Regions from separate parts of the Microbacterium sp. NPDC019599 genome, predicted to be linked through region 2. Evidence: predicted binding sites of a transcription regulator. Region 2 holds the regulator's gene; each other region holds the start of a gene.
The links. The regulator HrcA, encoded in region 2, represses chaperone genes, less so after heat shock. The targets are predictions, from matches to a motif close to TTNGCACTCGNNNNNNNCGAGTGCNAA.
Positions count from the first base shown of each region.

Region 1: ABZ477_RS06565 (Hsp20/alpha crystallin family protein) is a predicted target of HrcA. The motif match lies at 705-731, and genes of this name have one in related genera.
Region 3: groES (co-chaperone GroES) is a predicted target of HrcA. The motif match lies at 1,337-1,363, and genes of this name have one in related genera.

Region 1 is NZ_JBEYBL010000002.1:667,272-669,534, reverse strand. It holds gene ABZ477_RS06570 (hypothetical protein) at 1-464, opposite strand, end outside; gene ABZ477_RS06565 (Hsp20/alpha crystallin family protein) at 816-1,271, shown strand; gene ABZ477_RS06560 (TetR family transcriptional regulator) at 1,345-1,968, shown strand; gene ABZ477_RS06555 (ABC transporter ATP-binding protein) at 2,042-2,263, shown strand, end outside.
Region 2 is NZ_JBEYBL010000001.1:520,685-522,947, reverse strand. It holds gene hemW (radical SAM family heme chaperone HemW) at 1-92, shown strand, start outside; gene hrcA (heat-inducible transcriptional repressor HrcA) at 301-1,338, shown strand; gene dnaJ (molecular chaperone DnaJ) at 1,390-2,263, shown strand, end outside.
Region 3 is NZ_JBEYBL010000005.1:34,915-37,177, forward strand. It holds gene ABZ477_RS10575 (class I SAM-dependent methyltransferase) at 105-1,295, opposite strand; gene groES (co-chaperone GroES) at 1,445-1,741, shown strand; gene rarD (EamA family transporter RarD) at 1,963-2,263, shown strand, end outside.

The DNA of each region.
Region 1 (2,263 bases), on a different contig from region 2:
GGTGCTTCCATGGCAGCGCGCAGCTGCTCGATCGTCGCCAGCTGCGCCTCCGGGCGCGGACGGCCATGCGCGTCTCTTGGAACGCGTACGATCGCATCCCCGAGGATCACCAACTGCCGAACGGTCAGCTCATCGGCGAGCATGGCCCACGTCGAGGCGGGGCTCGCCACGCGAAGCCCGTTGAGATCGCGCACGCTTGCGAGGGCGGGCGACACCTTGATTCCTCGGACGCCGCTTCCGCGAAGGGCGCGGGCAGGTGAGTGGACGGCCACGCAGAGCCGGTCGATCGCCTGCTCGAGAGGCAGTCCGTGCAATGCGACGGCCGTCGTGCCGGCATAGAAGGCGTGCGCGGGGATGACCGTCGAAAAGGCGCGCGCGGACCGAGCGACTCGTTGTTGCAGAGCGCGGTCCTGGCTCCCGGGTGCGTCATGGTCCGCGACCACATCCACGCGCCGGGTGCGCACGCCGTGGAAGGGTCGCTCGAGATCAGCCGCGCGCAGCCGCGCACGGCTCACCCCATGGTCGCGGGCGGCGGCGACCGTGAACGCGTCGCCGAGCGACGGCGGCAGGGGGTCTGGATCTCGAGGCATCCCTCATGCTCGGTAGGAAAGACACCCTTCGATCCGGCGATCGTCGGACTCGAGAAACCGAGAGAAGAACAGGGGTTGGGGAGGAGCCGTTCGTCTTGAGCGAACGGCAAATCGTTGGCACTCTCAGGGGTCGAGTGCTAATCTGAACGCAGTTGAGCCGAAACGACTCAACTTCCGCAAACCACACGACGACACCCATCAGAAGGAGAAGAGGAGAACATCAAAATGGCCACCTACGACCCGTTCCGCGACTTCGACCGCCTCGCGTCGAGCCTTCTCGAGACCCGCCGCGGGCCGCGCCGCATGCCGATGGACCTCTATCGCGACGGCGACCACTACGTCCTGACCGCCGACATGCCCGGGGTGGACCCCGGGTCTGTCGACATCGACGTCGACGGCCAGCTCCTGACGATCCGCGCCGAGCGCTCGCTCACGACGGGCGAGGGCGTCAAGTGGATCACGCGCGAGCGCGAGGCGGTGAGCTTCCTCCGGCAGCTGAACCTCGGTCAGGGCATCGACACCGACCGCATCACGGCGAACTACGCCAACGGCGTGCTCAGCGTCATGATCCCGGTGAGCGAGAAGGCCAAGCCGCGCAAGGTCGAGGTCTCGTCCGATGCGAGCGCGCCGACCATCACGGCGCACGAGAACCGCGACGAGCCGCAGCCCATCGAGCAGTGATCTGATCCGGGCCCGCGCCCGAACCGCCCCGAGTCCCAGGACTCGGGGCGGTTCCGCGTTCTAGGCTGACGCCATGCCCGAGCATGTCGTTCCGAAGCCGCGCCGGCGAGGACGTCCGCGCGGGGGAGAGACGGGCACGCGCGAGCGCATCCTGACCTCGGCCGTCGAGGAGTTCGGCGAGCAGGGCTACGACGGGGCGACGATCCGGGGGATCGCCGCTCGCGCAGGCGTGGACTCCGCGCTCGTGCACCACTACTTCGGCACGAAGGCCGACCTGTTCGCCGAGGCGATCGGCGCGCCCATGCGCCCGGACGTCGACGTCCCGGCCCTCCTCGCCGGCCCGCGGGACGAGCTCGGCGAGCACATCGTGCGGTACGTGCTGGAGATGTGGGAGCGGCCCGAGGTCCGCAAGCGCGGCGTCGCGCTGTTCCGGCATGCGCTCGGCAACCGCCTCACGACCCCGCTCGTGGCGGGGTTCCTCTCGCGCGAGCTGATCGGGAAGGTCGCGGCGGAGCTCGGGACCCCGGATGCAGAGCTGCGCGCGTCGCTCGTCGCGTCGCAGGTCGCGGGCCTCCTCATCGCGCGGCACGTGCTGAAGCTGCCCGCGCTGGCCTCGGCATCCGTCGACGAGCTCGTGGCATGGGCGGCGCCCAACGTGCAGCGCTACCTCACGGCGGACAGTCCGGGCGCCTCTTGACGGCGAACAGCACGCGGTCACACAATTCATCGTGTGATGAATAAATCACCCGCACCCCGGGGAGGCGAGGGCCATGGCTGACGCAGCGAGCAACGCCGTCGAGATCCGCGGACTGCACGTGCGCCGCGGCAAGACCGAAGTGTTCACCGACCTGCATCTCGACATCCCGCGCGGGCAGATCACGGGGCTCATGGGGCCGTCCGGCTGCGGCAAGACGACGCTCATGCGCTCGATCGTCGGCGTGCAGAAGGTCGCGGGCGGAACAGTCGCCGTGCTGGGCGACCCGGCGGGAACC
Region 2 (2,263 bases):
TCGAGGGCCCCGCCGCCCTGCACGGACGGATCGTCCTGACCCGCCGCGGCCGTCTGCTCGCCGACGCCGTGGTCCGCGCGCTGACGGACTGACAGCATCCCGGCGTCCGGCGCGTTTCGTCTCGGTCGCTTCGCTCCCTCGCTCAACGACCGGCAACGGCGCATCCGGTCGTTGAGCGAGCGAAGCGAGACGAAACGCCTTGACCCGCGTCATCCAGCACCGCCCCGAGCGCGTCCGGTAGAATTGGCACTCAGATCAGGGGAGTGCCAGCCAAGGCGGGATCGGCGTGAGGAGGGCGGGATGGTCACGGACCGGGGGCTCCAGGTGCTGCGGGCCATCGTGCAGGACTACGTCGACACGCACGAGCCTGTCGGCAGCAAGTCCATCGTCGAGCGGCACTCGTTCGGCGTGTCAGCCGCGACGATCCGCAACGACATGGCGCTCCTCGAGGATGAGGAGCTCATCGCGGCTCCGCACACGTCGTCGGGTCGCGTGCCGACCGACAAGGGCTACCGCGTCTTCGTCGACCACCTCGCCGAGCTCCGCCCGCTGAGCCCCGCGCAGCGTCACGCGATCACCTCCTTCCTCGACGGCCCCGGCGACCTCGACGATCTGCTCGTGCGCACCGTCCGCGGTCTCACGCACCTGACCGGTCAGGTCGCGATCGTCCAGTACCCGTCGTTCGCGCGCGCGAGCGTCTCGCACGTCGAGCTCGTCGCGCTCGAGGGCGGGCGACTCATCGTGATCCTCGTGACCGACACGGGACGCGTCTCGCAGCGGCTCGTCGCATCGCGCATCGAGCTCGACGAGGTCGCCATGGTGCGCGCCCGCTCCGTCGTGGGGGACCTCATCGTGGGCCGCTCCGTGCGCGAGGGCGCTCAGCGCGTCGACGAGTTCCTCTCGACGGCATCCGACGAGCCCGACATCCCCGCCGCGACGGTCGCGATCGTGCGCATCGTCGCCGAGGAGCTCGAGGAGTTCCGCCAGGACCGGCTCGTCATGGCGGGCGCGGCGAACCTCGCGCGGCGTGAGTCGGACTTCCGCGGCAGCATCTATCCGCTCCTCGAGGCCATCGAGGAGCAGGTGACGCTGCTGCGGCTCATGAGCGAGATGGTCGCCGACGAGCAGGGGCTCGCCACGAGCATCGGTCGCGAGAACGAGCCCTTCGGGCTGGGCGAGGCATCCGTCGTCGCGAGCGACTACGACGCGACCGGATCGCACGCACGCGTGGGGCTGCTGGGCCCCACGCGCATGGACTATCCGAGCAATCTGGCGGCGGTGCGGGCGGTGGCCCGCTACCTCACCCGGATGCTCGAAGACGACGAGAACGCCCGCTGACGGCGTCCTCGACCACACGATCCCGCGCAGAGCGCGGGCGGGAAGGCGAATGTGGCTGACCACTACGAGGTCCTCGGCGTCTCGCGGGACGCGACCCCCGACGAGATCAAGAAGGCGTACCGGCGGCTCGCCCGCGAGCTGCACCCGGACGTGAATCCGAGCGAGGAGGCGTCCGAGCGCTTCAAGCTCGTGACGCACGCCTACGACGTGCTGAACGACCCCGACCAGCGGGCCCGCTACGACATGGGCGGAGGCGACTCGCCCTTCGGCGGCGGCGCGGGCAATTTCGGCGGCTTCGGCGACATCTTCGAGACGTTCTTCGGCGCCGCGGCGGGCGGCGCGCGCGCCGGCCGGCCCCGGTCGCGCCGCGAGCGCGGCCAGGACGCCCTCGTGCGCGTGACGCTCGAGCTCAAGGACGTCGTGTTCGGCGTGCATCGGGAGCTCGAGGTCGACACGGCCGTGCTGTGCGAGACGTGCCACGGCTCGTGCACGCAGCCGGGCACCTCGCCCGTGACGTGCGAGATCTGCCACGGGTCGGGGCACGTGCAGCGCCAGGTGCGCAGCCTCCTCGGCAACGTCGTGACGAGCCAGCCGTGCAACGTCTGCCAGGGCTACGGCACGACGATCCCGTACCCCTGCGCGACGTGCCAGGGCCAGGGTCGCGTGCGTGCGCGCCGCACCGTCGCGATCGACATCCCCGCCGGCGTCGAGTCGGGCCTGCGCCTTCAGCTGCCCGGCTCGGGCGAGGTGGGCCCTGCGGGCGGTCCCAACGGCGACCTCTACATCGAGGTCTCGGTGCAGCCGCACGAGGTGTTCAGCCGTGACGGCGACGACCTCCTGGCGACGCTCGAGGTGTCGATGCCCGACGCGATCCTCGGCGCTACGACGACGATCGAGTCGCTCGACGGTCCCGTCGAGCTCGAGA
Region 3 (2,263 bases), on a different contig from region 2:
CGTCTCGCTTCGCTCGCTCAACGACCGAACCCATTCCGGTCGTTGAGCGAGGGAGCGAAGCGACCGAGACGAAACGCCACGCATTCCGACGAGAACGGCCGGGTTCAGACGCGGTCGGCCAGGAGCGCGACGCGCTTCTGGCCGATGCGGGTCACGATGAGCGTCGCCGACTCGTCGCCGCGCAGCGCGAGCGACTTCCGCAGGGCGGCGGGGTCGATGTCCACTCCGCGCTTCTTGATCTCGAGGCGCCCGATGCCGCGCTCGCGCAGGGCCTTCGCGAGCTTCTTCGTGTCGGCGGGAAGCTCCTCCCGCACACGGAACGACGCCACGAACGGCGAGGTCAGCGGCGCATCCGAGGTGAGGTACGCGATGTGCTCGTCGATCATCCCGGCCTCGAGCGACCGGGCGACATCGCCGATGAGCCGGGCGCGGATCACGGCGCCGTCCGGCTCGTGGATGAACGCGCCGAGCGCGCGCACCGGCTCGTCCTCGGCATCCGTCCCGCCCGTGAGCTCCCACGCCGACTCCCCCCGGACGACCAGGGCGGCCCGGCGCACGCCGTCGCGTGCCAGCATCCCCGTCCAGACGACCAGCTCGATCGTCGAGCCCTCCGCGCTCACCCACTGCGCCTCGGCGTCGGGGGGCAGCAGTGCGCGGTCGAGCGCGGGGCCGAGCTTGACGCCGGTGGGATGCCGCGACGCCAGGTCGAAGACCCAGTCCAGCGAGGGCGACCAGTCCTCAGGTCGCGTGCGCGACGTCTCGCTGTGTCCCGCCGTGCGCCGCGCCGGGTCGAGCCAGTACGCTTCGACGTCGAGCCCCTCGACGGCGTCCTCCGCGCGCGCGTGCCGCACGGAGACGTCGTCCCCGAACGGGGCGAGGTTGTAGGCCGCGATCGCCGCCGTGACCTCGTCGGCGTCCACGGCCACGACCTTCAGCCCGAGCGCCGCGAGCCCGAGCGCGTCTCCGCCGATGCCGCAGCCGAGGTCGGCGACCGAGGTCGCTCCGGCGGCGCGGAACCGGGCCGCGTGCCTCGCGGAGATCCCGAGGCGGGTGGCCTGTTCGAGACCTGCGCGGGTGAACAGCATCCGTTCCGCGAACTCGCCGAACTTGGCGTGCGCGCGCGTCCTCAGCCGCGCCTGACCCACGACAGCCGACACCAGCCCGGGAGAGTGCCCGGCCGCACGCAGCCGCGAAACGGTGCGCGCGACGTCATCGGTGGAGTCGATCGCGGGGAGCGTGTCGAGCAGTCGCAGACCCTCGGGGGTCAGCAGCGCGGTGAGCTCTGCGAGATCCATCCGGCAAGCGTACGGGCGCGCGTGGCGTTGTGTGACGACACTTGGCACTCACGTTGCAAGAGTGCCAGCCGAATGCCTAGACTGGATCAGCACTCGCCCTATGTGAGTGCTAACGAGTCTTGTTTCTCAAGGAAAGCAGAGGTAGACCCGTGTCGGTTTCCATCAAGCCGCTCGAGGACCGCATCGTCATCAAGCAGGTCGAGGCCGAGCAGACCACCTCCAGCGGTCTGGTCATCCCCGACACCGCCAAGGAGAAGCCCCAGGAGGGCGAGGTCGTGGCTGTGGGCCCGGGCCGCATCGACGACAACGGCAACCGCATCCCGCTCGACGTCGCCGTCGGCGACCGCGTGATCTACAGCAAGTACGGCGGCACCGAGGTCAAGTTCGGCGGTGACGAGTTCCTCGTCCTGTCGGCTCGCGACGTGCTCGCGGTCGTCGTCCGCTGACGACAGCTTCCTGAGGGGGCCCGGATGCTTCGGCATCCGGGCCCCTTCTTCATGCCCTGGCAGTAATCGGTCGGAGGTCGGCAGAGCGGATGCCGCACCCCGGCCTCGGGCCGTGCGAGGCGTCCTACGCTGGGTGAGTGAGCCCCGAACCTTCCTCCCCGCCGGCCGCGACGACGGGCCGCGCGGGCGGAGGACGCGGGGACGCGGCATCCGGAGCCGACCTGTCCAGGCAGCACGCACTCGGCGGTGTCTACGCCTTCATCGCGTACCTGCTGTGGGGCTTCCTGCCGCTCTACTTCCTCGCGCTCGCGCCGACGGGACCGTTCGAGGTCGTCGCGTGGCGCATCATCCTCTCGCTCGCCTTCTGCGCGATCCTCCTGACGGTCACGCGCACGTGGCCCAAGCTCGTCGCAATCCTGCGCAACCGGCGGCTCGTGGGCTGGACGATGGCCGCGGGCGCGCTCATCTACGTCAACTGGCAGGTCTACCTCATCGGCACGCTGACGGGGCACGTCGTCGAGA